3 regions of the Pseudoalteromonas sp. APAL1 genome follow, and region 2 is predicted to be linked to each of the others. Evidence: predicted binding sites of a transcription regulator. Region 2 holds the regulator's gene; each other region holds the start of a gene.
The links. Region 2 encodes sigma-54, which starts transcription at its own class of promoters, with help from an activator protein. Its sites were predicted from a motif close to GTTGGCACGNNNNTNGNNT; they were not measured.
Positions count from the first base shown of each region.

Region 1: the regulator sigma-54 is predicted to act here: its motif matches at 2,591-2,609, upstream of L1264_RS00780 (FlgO family outer membrane protein).
Region 3: the regulator sigma-54 is predicted to act here: its motif matches at 3,954-3,972, upstream of L1264_RS10255 (diacylglycerol kinase family protein).

Region 1 covers NZ_JAKGAW010000001.1:161,039-166,942, reverse strand. Annotated here, with positions in the region: gene galU (UTP--glucose-1-phosphate uridylyltransferase GalU) at 1-845, shown strand, start outside; gene L1264_RS00790 (SPOR domain-containing protein) at 1,394-1,786, shown strand; gene L1264_RS00785 (SPOR domain-containing protein) at 1,925-2,260, shown strand; gene L1264_RS00780 (FlgO family outer membrane protein) at 2,642-3,235, shown strand; gene L1264_RS00775 (FlgO family outer membrane protein) at 3,250-3,924, shown strand; gene L1264_RS00770 (FlgO family outer membrane protein) at 3,928-4,581, shown strand; tRNA gene L1264_RS00765 (tRNA-Arg) at 4,771-4,845, shown strand; gene L1264_RS00760 (restriction endonuclease) at 4,928-5,904, opposite strand, start outside.
Region 2 covers NZ_JAKGAW010000004.1:36,150-42,053, reverse strand. Annotated here, with positions in the region: gene L1264_RS03305 (KpsF/GutQ family sugar-phosphate isomerase) at 1-606, shown strand, start outside; gene kdsC (3-deoxy-manno-octulosonate-8-phosphatase KdsC) at 610-1,161, shown strand; gene lptC (LPS export ABC transporter periplasmic protein LptC) at 1,158-1,712, shown strand; gene lptA (lipopolysaccharide transport periplasmic protein LptA) at 1,702-2,223, shown strand; gene lptB (LPS export ABC transporter ATP-binding protein) at 2,220-2,945, shown strand; gene L1264_RS03280 (RNA polymerase factor sigma-54) at 3,063-4,559, shown strand; gene hpf (ribosome hibernation promoting factor) at 4,586-4,873, shown strand; gene ptsN (PTS IIA-like nitrogen regulatory protein PtsN) at 4,877-5,329, shown strand; gene rapZ (RNase adapter RapZ) at 5,330-5,904, shown strand, end outside.
Region 3 covers NZ_JAKGAW010000017.1:8,953-14,856, forward strand. Annotated here, with positions in the region: gene L1264_RS10240 (efflux RND transporter permease subunit) at 1-1,473, shown strand, start outside; gene L1264_RS10245 (efflux transporter outer membrane subunit) at 1,473-2,876, shown strand; gene L1264_RS10250 (TetR/AcrR family transcriptional regulator) at 3,004-3,633, shown strand; gene L1264_RS10255 (diacylglycerol kinase family protein) at 4,006-5,625, shown strand; gene L1264_RS10260 (VF530 family DNA-binding protein) at 5,629-5,895, opposite strand.

The DNA of each region.
Region 1 (5,904 bases), on a different contig from region 2:
GAATGTTACCTGCAACGAAAGCGATTCCAAAAGAAATGTTGCCTATTGTCGACCGTCCTTTGATCCAATACGTAGTGAATGAAGCGATTTCGGCTGGTATTAAAGAAATTGTTTTAGTTACCCATTCAAGTAAAAACTCAATTGAAAACCATTTTGACACGAGCTTCGAGTTAGAAGCGACTCTTGAGAAGCGTGTTAAACGCCAATTACTTGCTGAGGTACAATCAATTTGCCCTAAAGATGTAACCATCATTCATGTTCGTCAGGGTGAAGCGAAAGGGCTAGGTCATGCTATCAACTGTGCAGCTCCGATTATTGGTAATGAACCATTTGTGGTTATTTTACCTGATGTGATCATTGATGATGTAGCAAGCGATCTTAAAAAAGACAACTTAGCAGAGATGATCCAACGCTTTGAAAAAACAGGTGAGAGCCAAATTATGGTCGAGCCTGTGCCAAAAAACGAAGTAGACAAATTTGGTGTTGTTGACCTAGGCGATGCAAAAATTCAGCAAGGCGAAAGTGCAGCTATTTTAAACATGGTTGAGAAACCGCCAGTTGATCAGGCTCCTTCAAACCTTGCGGTTGTTGGCCGTTACGTATTAAGCAAAAATATTTGGCCACTACTTGCAAAAACTCCAGCAGGTGCCGGCGATGAAATTCAATTAACTGACGCTATTGCTATGTTGATGGAAAAAGAAATTGTTGATGCTTATTCAATGAAAGGCAAAAGCCATGACTGTGGTAGCAAGATTGGCTACTTAAAAGCAATTGTTGAATTTGCGCTTCGCAGAGAAGAATTTAAAGATGAATTAAGCGACTTTATTAAATCGCTTGTTAAATAGTTAAGCTATCTAATTAAAAATAATAAAAAAAGTGCCTATACGGCACTTTTTTTATGTTTATTTACCTTCCTAATTTTTTGTTCATTATGCAAATAATGACTTTTCTGATATACCTTTGTCCTAACACATTGTTATGATTGAATGTAATTAAAATGTTTCATTGCATATTGATTGATAATTTATTCTACTCAAGTGTTGAAACCTAGCTCATTGCATTATTTGCCATTTTAGGACGTAGACTTGAAGTGGATATTTTTTCATGGCCGCTTTTTGAAACGCTAAATAAAAAACAATGTGTTAGTATTTTTATTTGATACCTAAAATGATCTTATTCGCCTTGGTGTACAGGTAAGTGCTAACAGCGAGTCTTCTTGAATGAGAAGAAATTTTTTATGGTATGTTTAAGAACTCTGATTATGAAATGTTGTGTGAAGCCTTTACGTTACAGTATATGCCTAGTGGCGTGTTTGACTGTGTCAGGTTGCAATAATACGACAACCTCTTTTCTTTCCCCTAAACAATGGCCTTTATTGCACCTTGTGCAATTGTTGAGTCAAAATATTATAAAAGTAGATAGCTCTCCCTCTTTAGTTAACCAACACGCAGCGCTTGAAACAGTTTCTGCTGGTTCATTGAATAGCACGTTAATTGAGCAACCGTTTAAACATGAATATGCCTTTGCTGTACAACTTGCATCGGTTCAATCAAAGCCATTACTCGCTTATTCTGTTAAAAAAATGACCAAGCGTGCCCCCAATATTTTTCAAGGTGAGCCTATTTTAAATATTGAAACCGCTACTGTTGATCAACACACGTTTTATCGTCTTAAATATGGTGGTTACAAGTATTTTAAAAACGCACAAGCAGACTGCGAAGCCATAAAACGTCAAGGGATCGATTGCTTCGTAAGCAAGTACACGGATAATCGCGTTTACTTTTAATGTAATTCTTTTTAATTGGGTTGGCATTTTGTTTGCTAGAATTTATACCTATTTTTTAGAGTTGACGTTTACATGATTTTTTTTACTTTTCTTAGGCATTTGTTCATTATCTTAAGTTTATCAACTTTGGCAGCGTGTATGATGACGCAAGAGCAAGATGAGCCTGTTTACACTAAGCAGCAAGTGCAACCTGAGCTCGCTACTGACAGTAATCAAGCTGCAGGTGTGCAGCTGGGGCTATATTTGTCAGTGAATAAAGTGAGTCATCAAGTATTGAAGCTAAAACGTGATTATCCTAATGCTTTACAAGGGCTTAGTTTTCGCTTTAAACAGCGTGATCAAAAGGGAGTCACTTTGTATGCGCTGCGTGCAGGACCATTTAAAAACTACAGCCAGGCCAGCGCTTTTTGTGAGATTGCTAAAAAAATGGGTCAGTCATGTGTAACTGCAACATTTGTTGGGGAGATGCTTTAACTATTGCTTTTTGTATTAAATAATAATCGCAGCTACTTTGCTCTTCATAATTACCAGCCTCACATACTCGGCCTGAGTAGCGATTATAAACAGCAAGCAGACCTATCATTAAAAGGCTTATTCGCTTAGATAAATACCAACCCGAAATACAGAAACCACTTAAAGGGATAAGCCTGAAGCTAGCTGCGTTAAAAATTACTTATTTACGATTGTATGGATGCAGAGGGTAGGGCAATGCAGGAGCAACTGCCAGGAACAGCTAAATAACCAAACTGGTATCAGAGTTTCTCGTTTCTAGACTATCAAAGTAAATCTCGCCAATAATAATAGTTAGGCATAATTATTGCTTTAAATTTGTCATGTTGAAAGAGGATGGCAAATATGCGTCTGTTAGTTTATTTCGTTTTTTTAGTGTTGGTGGGTTGTAGCTTAACCGAAGAGCAACAAAAAACGCCCCCTAGAGAAACGCCAAAATCACCGATGGCTCCTTATACAGTGCATCAATATGTTACTGATTTAAGTAGTCAGTTAAGTCGTATTCAAGGCCCTTACAAAGGTAATGCGCGCATTGCTGTTACGAGCTTTTACATGGCAGATGGCCTGGGGACTAAGTTGGCGCAAGACCAAGGCAGTGGCTTGAGTCAGCAAATTCAAGAGAGCTTACTTACGCAATTTACCCAGCTAGGCTTTCATACTATCGAATATCGACTAGAAAATACTTTAAATTTGCAGCCAACGGCCGATAGTGTACTTAGTCGCGATATAAAAACCTTACGCCAACGTCAGAATATTGACTTTGTTATTACCGGCACACTTACCCGGCAACAACATGCCTATATAGTGAATGCTCGACTCGTCAATACAAAAGATCAGCGTGTTGTATCTGCGGCAAGTACAGAGATCCCGATAAACGTTATGTGGGGAGCTGAAAAAGTACAGCAGCGTAATGGTCAGTTGTATCGAAGCGAATATTAAGAGGAATTCAATTAATGAAACGTTTAATTTTAAGTATGTGTTTGCCTATGGGATTTGGTTGCTCTTCGATGCTTGCTAGTGATACACCTGAACAGCACGATGAACCGCAGCTAATGGCTCAACGAGAAGTGGCTGCACCGCATAGTAACGACAGCGTATTTCAAACTAATCAAGCCGTGTTAAACAACAGTAGTTTTACCGCAGCGCCAACTCGTAAAAATATCAATCATTATGTACGTGGCATCATGCAAGACTTAGTTGAAAACTTGCAATATGTGAACGATAAAACTCCCATTGCTGTTTCAAGCTTTGTGTATCTTGATGCTGACTACAACTCAACCACGTTACTAGGTAACCAGCTCGCTGAAAGTTTTATTCACGAACTGCATACCTTTGGTGTACCTGTTGTCGATTTCAAAACGACCGATTATATGCGTGTAACGCCTAGTGGTGATTATGTATTTAGCCGAGATTATTTAGAGCTTAACCAAGACCAAAACTTTAATTATGTGCTAGCCGGCACCTTAGTTAACCATCAAAGCGGGGTACTGGTGAATGCTCGTATCGTTGGTTTGGCAAGTAAAGCCGTGGTGGGATCTGCACAAGGATTTATTCCGCAATCTGTGGTCGATGCCTTAGATAGCACCAATCGTAGCGACGGAATAATGCTAAAACAAGCAAGTGAGTAAGGTATGAAAGGTATTTTATTAGCATTCATATTATTAGCGCTGTCAGGTTGCCAATTACTTGCTGAGCAAGGTGAGGCAAATCAAAGCACGGCTAACACCACATCATCACAAGCTGACTACGTTGCTATGTTGCAAGAGCTCGAGCAAAAAGAGTCGCAACAAACTAACGAAAATCACCGCTTATTTGTGCCTTATCAGCATCATAAAACGTTGGTTAATTATGTTGAGCAAATGGCACTTGAATTAGTTGATACAATGCAGCAAGAAAGTGAGTTAGGTATTGCAATAACGACGTTTGTCGATCTTGATACAAGCTTAAAAAGCAGCTCGCAACTTGGCAATCAAATCGCCGAGTCTATGATGTATCAACTACAAAAGTTTGGTTATGGGGTTGTTGATTTTAAAGCGATGGATGTAATTAACGTAACCGCCCGCGGTGATTTTGTTATGTCGCGTGACGTAGAAGAGCTTGCTGAGCGCCGTATCGCTAGCCATGTGTTAGCAGGCACACTAATCTACCGAACCAATGGTGTAGAAGTAAATGCCCGAGTAGTGAATTTAAATTCCAAACTCGTTGTTGCTAGCGCGCAAAAAGTGATCCCGTACTTTGTACTCAAAAATGAGTCGATTCAATTAGCAACAGCCAAACTAAATTAGCAGCTTATTAATACCAATCGGTAAAGTACCTTACCGATTGGTACAAATGCTTGATTCAAAAAGCCTTAGCCCGTTATAATTTTAGCTACAAGCTACAAGCTACAAGCTACAAGCTACAAGCTACAAGCTACAAGCTACAAGCTACAAGCTACAAGCTACAAGCTACAAGCTTTACCTCAGCTTTTGAGTGGCCTCTTAGTTAAATGGATATAACGGCCCCCTCCTAAGGGGCAGTTACAGGTTCGATTCCTGTAGGGGCTACCAATAAAATCAATAGTTTACTGGTTGTTGCCTGTCGTTTTTTATTTTGGTGTAGCATATTTGTAGCGATTTTTAAATTTCACCTTTAATAAAATAGGTTCCTAATCTCATCATCTTCGCTATCTTCATCATCTATATCTTCATCATCTATATCTTCATCTTCATCCTCAAACTCCAAATCAAGTGTGCCTTGATTTTCATCAATCACATGTCTTACAGTATTTTCAAGAGTGTTAAGGATTTCATCTATTAAGCTTTCAGAATAACTGTCAATATCAAAACATGATAAGATGTCATCTTCATGTATATTGATGTCGTATTCATTACAAATATCTAAAACAATTTTTTCTACTTCATCATATATTTCTGCAGTTACGCTTTCTTCATCAACTTCATCAAACTGATTGTAATGATCAATGATGTCATCATTAATAAAGTCATCTGAACTTATTTCTGACTTTAACTTTTCTTCGAGGTTACTACTCCAGTATTCTATAGCCTTGTATTCAATTTCTTTATCTAAATGCCAATCTGTTGTATTTGAGTTGTAGAAGAATGAAAAATCAGCAAGTTCATCATGGTCATCTAATAAATCTAGATGTTCTTTACTCAACTTTTCAAAATCAAATTCTTTTGAGTGTTTAAATTTTTTAGTTATTTCAAGTATTTCGCTTATTTGCTTGTATTGGGTTATTGTGCTTGTATTCTCTATTATCTTGTCAAGCAGTAGGCTTTCAGAACAATTATTTTTTTCACTGTTAGCATTCTTCAGCGCATAAATGCTTAGTGTTATGGTTTCTTTATCAAACTTTATTTTATCTTTTAAGTTCTCTACTAGTTTTTTAAAAAATAAATGTTTGTTTATATACTTATTTTTCTCTCTCTTTAATTCCATATTGTTTGGGAGCGTGTATATGTCAAGTAAGCTACCCATACTTACAATTAAACTAGCGAGTTCTGATGGTGACTCGTTAATTAGTTTAGGGATCAGGAAGTCTGCTATTGATGGGTTAAGTAGTTTTATGTATCTATTGCAATTATATGAGTCTATTGAAATGCTTA
Region 2 (5,904 bases):
CTAACAGGTAACCCTGACTCAACAATGGCAAAGCTCTCTAATGTGCATGTTTGTATTAAAGTTAGCCAAGAAGCATGCCCACTGGGTCTTGCACCAACGGCAAGCACTACAGCAACCTTGGTTATGGGTGATGCAATGGCTGTTGCTTTACTCGAAACACGTGGCTTTACAGCCGATGACTTTGCATTATCTCATCCCGGAGGTAGCCTAGGTAAACGCTTGTTGCTTACATTAAACGATGTAATGCACAGTGGTGATGCAACACCAATAGTGCACGAGTCGCAAAGCATTAAAGATGCGCTTATTGAAATGTCTGCGAAGGGGTTAGGTATGACAGCCGTGGTCGCGGAAGACCAAAAACTCTGCGGCTTATTTACGGATGGTGATTTACGTCGTATTTTAGAGCAACGTATTGATATTCATAGTACCGCCATTAGTCAGGTCATGACGCGCTCATGTACTACAGCCAGTGCAGAGATGCTGGCTGCTGAGGCGTTAAATATTATGGAACGCAAACGTATCAACGGCTTGATTGTAATCGATAAAAATAACACACCGATTGGCGCGCTTAATATGCAAGACCTATTAAAAGCAGGAGTTCTGTAAGTAATGACATTCGCCGAGCTATACCAGCCCCTTAGTCCTGATGTAAGTCAGCGTGCTCAAAAAGTTAAGTTACTAATATGTGATATTGATGGCGTTTTTTCTGATGGCCGAATTTATCTTGGAAATCAGGGCGAAGAGCTTAAAGCATTTAATACCAAAGATGGCTTTGGCATCAAAGCACTCATTAATAGTGGCTTTGAAGTTGCCGTTATTACCGGGCGCCATTCACAAATAGTTCAGCAGCGAATGACTAGCCTAACCGTACAGCATATTTATCAAGGCCAAGAAACAAAGCTGATTGCATACCAAGAGTTAAAAGATAAACTTGGCCTAGAAGATGAGCAAATAGCGTACATTGGTGACGATGGCCCTGATTTGCCTGTAATGGAAAAAGTAGGCTTTGCGGTAGCAGTCAATGATGCGCACCCATTGATAAAAAAACTGGCTCACTATACGACCATGCTACCGGGTGGCTTTGGCGCTGTACGTGAATTAACAGATTTACTGATGTTAGAAAACGGTAAGCCGTTAACTAGCAATGGAACCAGCGCATGAATATAGCCCGTATTTTACTGAGTATTGTTTTTGTTTGTTGCATGGTGTGGTTGTGGTATCCGTACTTTAACCAAACAACAAACACAATAAATAGTGAAGACGAGATTATTGCAACTCCCGATTATACGGCCGTTGCACTAAAGCAAACCGCTTATGATGAGCAAGGCAAGATTAGCCATAAAGTGGCCGCTGCGAAAATGGAGCTTTATCAGCAACTTGGGTTTACCTTTTTTGAGCAACCTATTTTTACACTTTATGGCGACCAGCAAATTTGGCAAGTAAAAGCTAAAGAAGCCACCTTATATGAAAACGATCAGCTTATTTTTGAAGGCGATGTTGTTGCTAAAAACTTAACCCATAATGGCATGATCGAAGATATTAAAGCTGAAAACATTAATGTTGATATAGAACAAATGACCATGTTTTCGAAGCAACCTGTGACGCTAACAGGACCAAATTTAAAAATTACCGGTAAAGGCCTAAAAGCTAATTTAAAAACCGAGATTGTAGAGTTAACTAACCATACACGAACCATATACTATGACCAATAAACTGAAGAAATTACTCCTGATCCCAAGCTTATTGATTGCCTTTTCAGGCGTAGCTGCCGAGCAGACAGGCGCACAAATTAGCATAAGCTCAGATCGCCAAACTGGTAAGCTAAAAGATGGCGTTGGTATATTTGAAGGCAATGTCGAAATTATACATGGTAACCGCCGGATCACAGCCGAACGCCTTGAAGCCCATGGTGGTGATACAGAAGGTACTGTTGAGTTAATTATCGCCACAGGTAAGCCTGCTTATTTTGAAGAAAAGCAAGCAGATGGCACGGTAATGAGCGCCAGTGCAGAAGAAGTTCGCTACGACGTAGCCAAGCGCTTCTTAACTTTAAATGGGGAAGCCGAAGTAACTCAAGCAGGCCAAAAAGTAACAGCGAAAAGCATTACTTATGATATGGCACAACAACTAATTAGCGCAGAAAAAGACGAAAACTCAACAGACCGTGTACACACAATCTTAGTGCCTGTTGACAACAAACAAGACGATAAAGGCCAACCATGAGCACATTAAAAGCAGAGCTTTTAGCAAAAAGTTATAAAGGCCGCCAAGTTGTCAAAAATGTGGGTCTTGAGGTTGAAGCGGGCAGTATCGTTGGTTTGCTTGGCCCAAATGGCGCAGGCAAAACCACCACTTTCTATATGATTGTTGGCTTAGTACCTAGCGATAAAGGCAAGATCAGCATTGATGATAATGATATTACACTTTTGCCAATGCATAGCCGAGCACGTTTAGGGATTGGTTACCTACCACAAGAGTCATCTATTTTTAGAAAGTTAACGGTTTATCAAAACCTAATGGCTATTTTAGAAACGCGTAAAGATTTAAATAAACAAGGCCGAGAAGAAACACTCAACAACTTACTTGATGAATTTAGTATTCAGCATATTCGTGATAGTCAAGGTATGGCCTTATCTGGGGGCGAGCGTCGTCGCGTAGAAATTGCTCGGGCATTAGCCGCAAACCCTAAATTTATCTTGTTAGATGAGCCTTTTGCTGGTGTTGATCCTATTTCAGTGTTAGATATAAAGAAAATTATTGAACACTTAAAAAATCGTGGTATTGGTGTATTAATCACTGACCATAATGTTAGAGAAACCCTTGATGTTTGTGAAAAAGCCTACATTGTTTCTCATGGGGAGCTAATTGCATCAGGAACACCTGAGCATGTTTTAGCTGACCAAACCGTACGCGATGTGTATCTAGGTGAGCAATTCAGGCTATAACCAATAAGCCACCATCTAGCGCATCTGCTAAACTAAATAACAATGACAATAAATCGATATAAATTTACCTGTGACTGCACAGGTGTCGATAACACATAAAAGGATTGTTAGGGATACATGAGGCAATCATTACAGCTGCGCATGGGCCAGCAACTTACAATGACTCCACAACTGCAACAAGCAATTCGCTTGCTGCAGCTTAGTACATTGGATCTCCAGCAAGAAATTCAAGAAGCACTTGATAGTAACCCTCTGCTTGAAGTGGAAGAAGCAGATTACAACGATGAAAACATTGGTAAGAACGAGCAAAAAGCTGAATCTGATGATACTCAGCTAAGTGCATCGGCCGAAGAAGCGCCGAGTGAGTACGAACAAGAAAGCAGCGATGCCCTTAACAAAGACACCGTTAGTGACGATTTAGCCATGGATGTGACATGGGATGAGTACATGAGTGCTGCCCCATCAACATCATCAGGTCCAATGCCTGAAGATGAGTCAATTTATCAGGGTGCATCGACTGAAACCCTCCATGAATACCTTATGTGGCAATTACAACTCACACCATTTAGCCCAACCGATGAAGCGATCGCTGTCGCCATCGTAGAGGCAATTGATGACTCAGGTATTTTAACTGTTAGCTGCGAAGACATAGTCGAAAGTTTTAATCAAAATAATGATGAAGAAGAAATCGAACTAGATGAAGTCGAAGCGGTCTTAAAGAGAATACAGTTGTTTGATCCAGTAGGGATTGGTGCCCGTAGCTTACAAGAGTGCTTATGTATCCAGCTTCGCCAATTCGATGCGAGTACGCCGTATTTAGCTGAAACTAAAATGGTTTTATCTGAGCATATTGAATTATTAGCAAGTCGCGACTATCGCACTTTGATGAAAAAGACTAAGCTTAAAGAAAGCGAACTAAAAGAAGTAATGACGCTGATCCACAGCTTAAACCCTAAGCCAGCTGACAGCATAGTTCGCGAAGAGTCTGAGTACGTTATACCCGATGTATCGGTTAAAAAAGTTAAAGGTCGTTGGGTCGTTGAATTAAACCCAGATTGTATGCCAAAAATTAGAGTGAATAGCCAATATGCAGCTATGTCACGCTCAGTAAAATCGAGCAGCGATAGCCAGTTTATTCGCTCTCATTTACAAGAAGCTAAATGGTTTATTAAAAGCTTAGAGAGCCGTAACGATACACTTTTAAAAGTGACCAATTGTATCGTACAGCAACAACAAGCATTTTTTGAACATGGCCCAGAAGCCATGAAACCAATGGTGCTGAACGATGTCGCAGAAATGGTCGAAATGCATGAATCGACAATTTCACGTGTTACAACACAAAAATACATGCACACCCCTCGCGGGATTTTTGAGTTGAAATATTTCTTCTCAAGCCATGTCAGCACAGAAAACGGTGGTGAGTGTTCATCAACAGCAATTCGCGCTTTGATCAAAAAGCTTATCGCTGCAGAAAACTCAGCTAAACCATTGAGTGATAGTAAAATTGCAGATATATTGGCTGAGCAAGGAATTAAAGTAGCTAGACGCACAATTGCAAAATATCGAGAGTCTCTAGCGATACCTCCGTCTAATCAGCGTAAGAGTTTGATTTAGACGTTTTACATAGAAGGAAAATGCTTATGCAACTAAATTTAACTGGTCGTCATGTAGAAATCACTGATTCATTAAGAGACTATGTAAACAGCAAGTTTGCAAAACTAGAAAGGCATTTTGACCACATTAATAATGTACATGTCATTCTAGATGTAGAAAAATTAAGCCAAAAAGCAGAAGCAACTTTACATGTAAATGGAGGCGAGCTCTTTGCCTCAACTGCACACCAAGATATGTATGCAGCCATTGACTCGCTAATCGATAAACTAGATCGTCAAGTCATTAAACACAAAGAGAAATTAGCTCGACACTAAATTATGAAACTTAGTTCACTTACTAACCAGGACTGCAGCAAAGCTGCGGTCCTTTTTAATAGCAAAAAAAGAATCCTTGAATATATCAGCGAGCTGGCTCACCAGCAGCTTCCTCATTTATCTCAACAAGACGTCCTTGATGCCTTACTCAATAGAGAAAAATTAGGCAGTACAGGTATTGGTCGTGGCATTGCTATTCCACATGGCCGCATGAGTGGTGCAGAGCAACCACAGGCATTTGTCATAGTGAGTGAATCCCCAATCAATTTTGACGCAATTGATAACCGACCTGTGGATATTTTCGTTGCACTCATCGTACCAGATGGAGACAGCCAACTTCACCTAAAGACCTTATCGACAATTGCTGATAGACTAAAAGATAAGGAGTTTTGTAAACAGTTACGTAGCGCCAAAACAGACCACGAACTGTTTCAGGTCATATCAGCAGAGGCATAAATGGAATTAATTATCATCAGCGGTCGCTCAGGCTCAGGTAAATCGGTCGCTTTACGTGTACTTGAAGACTTGGGTTACTACTGTGTTGATAATATCCCAGTCAACTTATTACCTTCGCTTGTTCGTAGCGTTTCAGACAACTATGACAAAATAGCAGTCAGCATAGATGTGCGTAACTTACCGAAAGAGCAGCAAGAGTTTAATGATATTCTTGAATACCTGCCAGGTTTCGCAAACCCAACACTGTTCTATTTAGACAGTGATGACCAAACTCTGATCAAACGCTTTTCTGAAACGCGACGCTTACATCCTCTATCGATTGACTCGCTGCCACTCGATTTAGCAATTAAGCAAGAAAGAGTATTACTGGATGTACTGATCACGCGCGCTGATTTTATGATTGATACCACCGACCTGAGTGTTCATCAGTTAGCTGAATCTATTCGTGAAAAGATCTTAGGTAAAAAAGATAAAAAGCTGATTATCACCTTTATGTCGTTTGGCTTTAAACATGGTATTCCTAAAGAAGCCGATTACGTATTTGATGCACGTTTTTTACCAAATCCACATTGGGA
Region 3 (5,904 bases), on a different contig from region 2:
TTTATTTTCTCACAATTACCATCGGCATTCTTACCAGATGAAGACCAAGGGATTTTGTTTAACCAAGTAAGCCTACCTGCTGGAGCAACAACAGAACAAACCTTAAAAGTTGTTGAAAAGATGGAACACCACTTCTTAGAAGATCAATCAGAAGCGGTTAAATCTATCTTTACGGTAACAGGTTTCAGCTTTGCAGGTTCTGGGCAAAACGCAGCAATCGGCTTTGTTGGCTTGAAACACTGGGATGAACGTCAACGCCCTGATTTATCAGTAGGCGCTGTTGCTGGTAAAGCCATGGGATACTTCTCAACCATTAAAGAAGCATTTGTGTTTGCTTTCCCACCGCCTGCGGTTGTTGAGCTTGGTACTGCAAATGGTTTCACTTTATACCTACAAGACCGTGTTGGTTTAGGGCATGACAAACTACTTGAAGCTCGAAACATGTTTTTAGGTATGGCGGCACAAAACCCTGTGTTATCGGGTGTGCGCCCAAATGGTCAAGAAGATAAACCAGAGCTGGAGCTTGATATTGACTTAGCCAAAGCTGAAGCATTAGGTCTGACTCAAGCAGATATCAATAATACGTTATCAACGGCTTGGGGTAGTCGCTATGTAAATGACTTTATTGACCGTGGTCGTGTTAAAAAAGTGTATTTACAAGGTACGCCTGAATCACGCATGGTGCCAGAAGATTTAGACAAGTGGTACGTGCGCAATGCCAATGGCGATATGGTTCCATTCACTGCGTTTGCTCAATCTTATTGGACTTATGGCTCACCACGTCTTGAGCGTTATAACGGCTTTTCAGCGATGGAAATCCAAGGTGCTGCTGCACCGGGTTATAGTACAGGTCAAGCGATGGCCGAAGTTGAGAAAATGGTTAAGAAGTTACCGCCAGGTGTGGCGTTCGAATGGACAGGTATTTCATATGAAGAGCGTTTAAGCGGTGGTCAAGCACCATTACTTTATGCACTTTCATTGTTAGTTGTATTCCTTTGTTTAGCGGCGTTATACGAGAGCTGGTCAGTGCCTGCGGCGGTTATGCTAATTGTACCGCTTGGGGTATTTGGTGCATCGATTGCCTCATTTGTATTTAATTTATCAAACGATATTTATCTACAAGTGGGTCTATTAACCACTATTGGTCTGGCATCAAAAAATGCCATCTTAATTGTAGAGTTTGCGATTCATAAAATGGACGAGGGTATGAAACTTGTCGATGCTGCTGTTGCTGCTATTCGCCTTCGTTTACGTCCAATCTTTATGACATCAATGGCATTTGTGTGTGGTGTACTACCACTTGCAATTGCATCAAGTGCGGGTTCGGGTGCACAAAACGCACTAGGTATTGCTGTTATTGGCGGTACTCTTGCGTCATCGACCATCGTTGTGTTGTTTGTGCCATTGTTCTTTGTATTGGTGCGCCGTGTATTCCCTGGCAAAACAAAGTCAACCAAAGAGGAGCTGGCATAATGAAAGCTAAACTTATCTCAGTGTCTGTTGCTGCACTTATGTTATCTGCCTGTAATATGGCGCCAGATATGGAGCAACGTGAATTACCCGTTGCTCAAAACTATGATGTTCAAGGTACTGCAGGTGATATCAATGAACTTAATTGGCAGTCATTTTTCACTAATACTCAGCTGCAACAGCTGATTGCGCTAACACTTGAAAACAACAAAGACATTAAAACTGCTGCACTTAATGTGCAGCAGGTAAGAGCGATGTATCAGATTGAAGATTCTGCGCTTTACCCAAGCATTGATTTAAATGCATCGGGAACCCGTCAGCGTGTTCCGGCAGATTTATCTGGTACTGGTCAAGCGACTATTTCTGAAAACTATTCAGCGACTGTTGGCTTAACTGCTTATGAAATTGATCTTTGGGGCAAAGTGCGCAACCAATCAGAGCAAGCTTTACAAAACCTCTATGCCGCTGAATACAGTTTAACCAGTGTGCGCATTAGCTTGATTTCGGAATTAGTGAATGCGTGGCTTAACTATGCGACGGATAAAGAGCTATTGGCGCTTGCAAACGAGACGTTAAAGTCTCAGCAGGAGTCTTTAGAACTAACCCGTAAAACATTTGCTCTTGGTGCTGCGTCTCAGTTAACGCTATCGCAACTGGAAAGTACAGTAGCAACCGCTAAGGTCGATATTGCAAACTATCAGCGCTTACTAAAGCGTGATAAAAATGCTCTCGATTTTCTAGTGGGTAAAACCGTCACTGCTGATTTACTACCAAATCAAAATATAGATGATGTACTGAACTTACCGGATGTGCCTGTGGGGTTGCCGTCAGAGTTACTGACGCAACGACCAGACATTAAGGCCGCTGAGCATGATTTACTGGCAGCTAATGCAAATATTGGTGTGGCAAAAGCGGCATTCTATCCGAGTATAAGTTTAACCGCCAATGCTGGAACGGCCTCTGCTGATTTGAGTAATCTTTTTGATTCGGGCTCAGGTACATGGAGTTTTGTACCATCGATTAACTTACCTATCTTTAATATGGGTCGTAATCAAGCCAATCTTGATGTTGCAAAGGCACAACAAGAAATGGCGCTTACTAGCTATGAGCAAACCATACAACAAGCATTTAAAGAAGTATCTGATGCCCTTGCTGATCGAGAAGGTTATATGCATCAGCTAGATGCACTCAACGATTTGTACCAAAGTAATGAGTTATCTTTTACTTTATCAGATGCGCGTTTTCAAAAAGGAGCAGACAGTTACTTGCAAGTGTTGGATGCGCAACGAAATTGGTACAGTGCTGGGCAACAGTTAATTTTGGGTAAACAAGCGTATCTTGCTAGCCAAATTAATTTGTATAAAGCACTTGGTGGTGGCTGGAATGCGCAAAAAAATGTGCATTAAAACAGCAAAAGCATAATTTATTTAAGGTTTTGCAGGATCTTAGTTGTTTTGACTCTCCTGTGATATTAAGATCCTGTAAACCTTGTTTAAGTAAAAGTTAACCATTTCAAAAGAGCTTGGAGAAACCATGACGCAAAAAACGAAAAGACACAATGACCCTGCGCTTGCTGAGGCAAGACGTAATCAAGTGCTTTGTGCTGCAGCGGATTGTTTTCGACGTAAGGGCTATCATGGCGCGGGAATGGCTGAAATTTCTAAAACAGCAGGCATGAGCGCAGGCCATATCTATAATTATTTCGCTAGTAAAGAAGCGATTATAGAATCGATTGTTGAACGTGATATGGAAGAAATGTTCTCAATCTTTAAAGAGTTTGCAGATAAGCCGGGCGATCGTGTCACCGTGTTGCTAGATGGACTCGATAGAGGTGTTGAGCGCCATACCGATTTAAATCAAGGTGCGCTTGATTTAGAAATGCTCGCAGAAGCTGCACGTAATGAAAAAGTCGCTAACTTACTGCGTGAGTCAGATAGCCACGCCCGTGATTCTATGCGCGAATTATTAGTGGGTGAAAGAGGGCCGTTACAAGGTACCGCACTTGAAGAAGTGAATGCCCGTATTGAAGTGATGTTTTCTGTGATGGGGGGCTTACTACTACGTAAAATGCTTAATCCTTCTTTAAACATTAGTGAGCTTTTAAAAGCACTTCGTCCAGCGATGAAAACGCTTCTATTACCATTTGATAAGGGAATAGATTAAGCTCTGCAAGGTAATTTATTCCCTTACTTCTGTTCAGTAAAGTGATTCGGTGAAGTTTTTTATTACGCATTCACTTTCATCACATTGATACCAATCCGCGTTAATATTTAATCATTTTTGACCAACTAGTTGTGTTTGCAAGTTCAACATATAGCACTTTAAATAGAAATCTGTTTTCTCAAGCTCAGAAAATCAAGTTAAGTACAAAAATGTGTAAGTTATTCATAGCATAATGAAAAAATGTCCTAAACTTATTGATAGGAAATAAAGTTAAGAGCTTATTTTTTCATCTAAAGTGCCTGTTTAGGGCTTATCTGTTGTGTGGAAAGAAACTTGCATTAATGTATATGATTAAAATAACAAGGAGTGACTATGTGGGCAGCAATTAGCTATCTTGCGCTGGCAATTATTTTTATAATCGTGGCTATTCGGGTTGAGCTCGTTTATTTTGCGCTATTTTTTTATTGGGCTGCATTGTCGCTACTACTAGTCAGTGGCGCTTATTTTTTTAATATTGCGCGAATTTTCAGAAAGCGTGAAAACGGTGTAATACCAATTTACATTCGTTGGGCGTTTATTCCCTTTTTACTAGGGGCTCAAATATACAATGCTTGGTCTCGTAAGCATGATAAAGTGCCTCCTTTACAACAAATAAATGAACATCTGTTTTTAGCTTGCAGGCTCTTTCCATCAGATATTGACACCATGAAAGAGTTAGGGATTACAGCAATCTTAGATGTTACCTGTGAGTTTGATGGCCTTGAATGGTCATCGACCCAAGAAAATATTCGCTATTTGAATATCCCCGTTTTAGACCACAGTGTGCCAACTCGTGCGCAATTACATCAAGCAATTAACTGGATCCACCATCAAGTAAAGGCTGATAGACGTGTTGTTGTGCATTGCGCATTAGGTCGCGGACGTTCAGTGTTTGTTATGGCTGCATACTTACTAAGCCAAGATAAAGATGCAGATGTTCATACTGTTTTGGAGCAAATCAAAGAAACTCGAGAAACTGCTAATTTAAACAAGCGCCAACTTCGTCACTTAATAAAACGTCATCGTCGAGGCGATTTACTAATTAAAAACAAAGCTGTATTAATTGCTAATCCAGTCTCTGGTACAAAGCTGTGGCAAGAAAAGAAAAAGCAGATAACCGCAAGGTTAAGTGAATACTATGATTTAACTGTACACACTACAACAGAAGAAGTGGACGGCATTCAATTAGCTAAAGAGGCTATAGAAACAAATCCCGATGTTGTTATCGCATGTGGTGGTGACGGTACAGTGACAGAAGTAGCCAGTGTGTTAGTCAATACCGACTGTAAGTTAGGCATTATCCCTTTAGGCACTGCTAATGCATTAGCTCATGTATTAATGGGGATCCAATCTAAGTTAATCCCAGTCGAACAAGCTTGTGAACTTATTATTGAGGGACAGGCAAGTCGGATCGATACCGCTTTGTGTAATGGCGAGCGAATGCTGTTATTAGCAGGAATTGGGTTTGAGCAGAAAATGATTGAAAAGGCGCATCGAGATGCTAAAAATGAGTCCGGCCAACTAGCTTATTTACAAGGATTTTGGCAGGCACTAAGCGAACATGAAGCGCAAGATTATACAGTTACATTAGACGACAATGAACCTCAGTCTATAAATACCAATAGTTTAATCATTGCAAATGCAGCGCCGTTTACTACATTGTTGGCTCAATCAGCAGGTCAGCCAGATCATAATGATGGTTTACTTGATGTTAATTGGTTAACGCCTAACTCAGAGGCGAAAGCCAGTACGTTAAGTATTGCTGAATTAGTATTTTCAAGCATAACGCAAACAAGCTTTGCCATTAATAGCCATCATACAAATGCTAAACGAGTTTCTGTAAGTGCAGAAAAAGACATTAGTTATGTAATTGATGGTGAGGTTAAAACAGCAGAAAAGCTGGTGGTAGAGGTATCACCGAAGTCACTTTCGGTGATAATGGCCGAAACCTAACAGTTATTTTTTAATACTTTTCCATTCAAAAGGTGCGTCATCATCGGCCTTTTGATAGGAGAAAGTATCAATGTATAGTTGTTCAACTTTTTCACGGGCCCAAGGTGTTTTACGTAAAAATTTTAAGCTTGATTTAACACTTGGGTCATTTTGAAAACAGCGCACATCAACATGTTCAGCTAGGCCTTCCCAGCCAAGTTTTTCTTCAAGTTGGGTTACGATGTCGGCAAGCTTGATACCGTGCAAAGGGTTATTTGGTTGATTGTCCATGCTTAATCT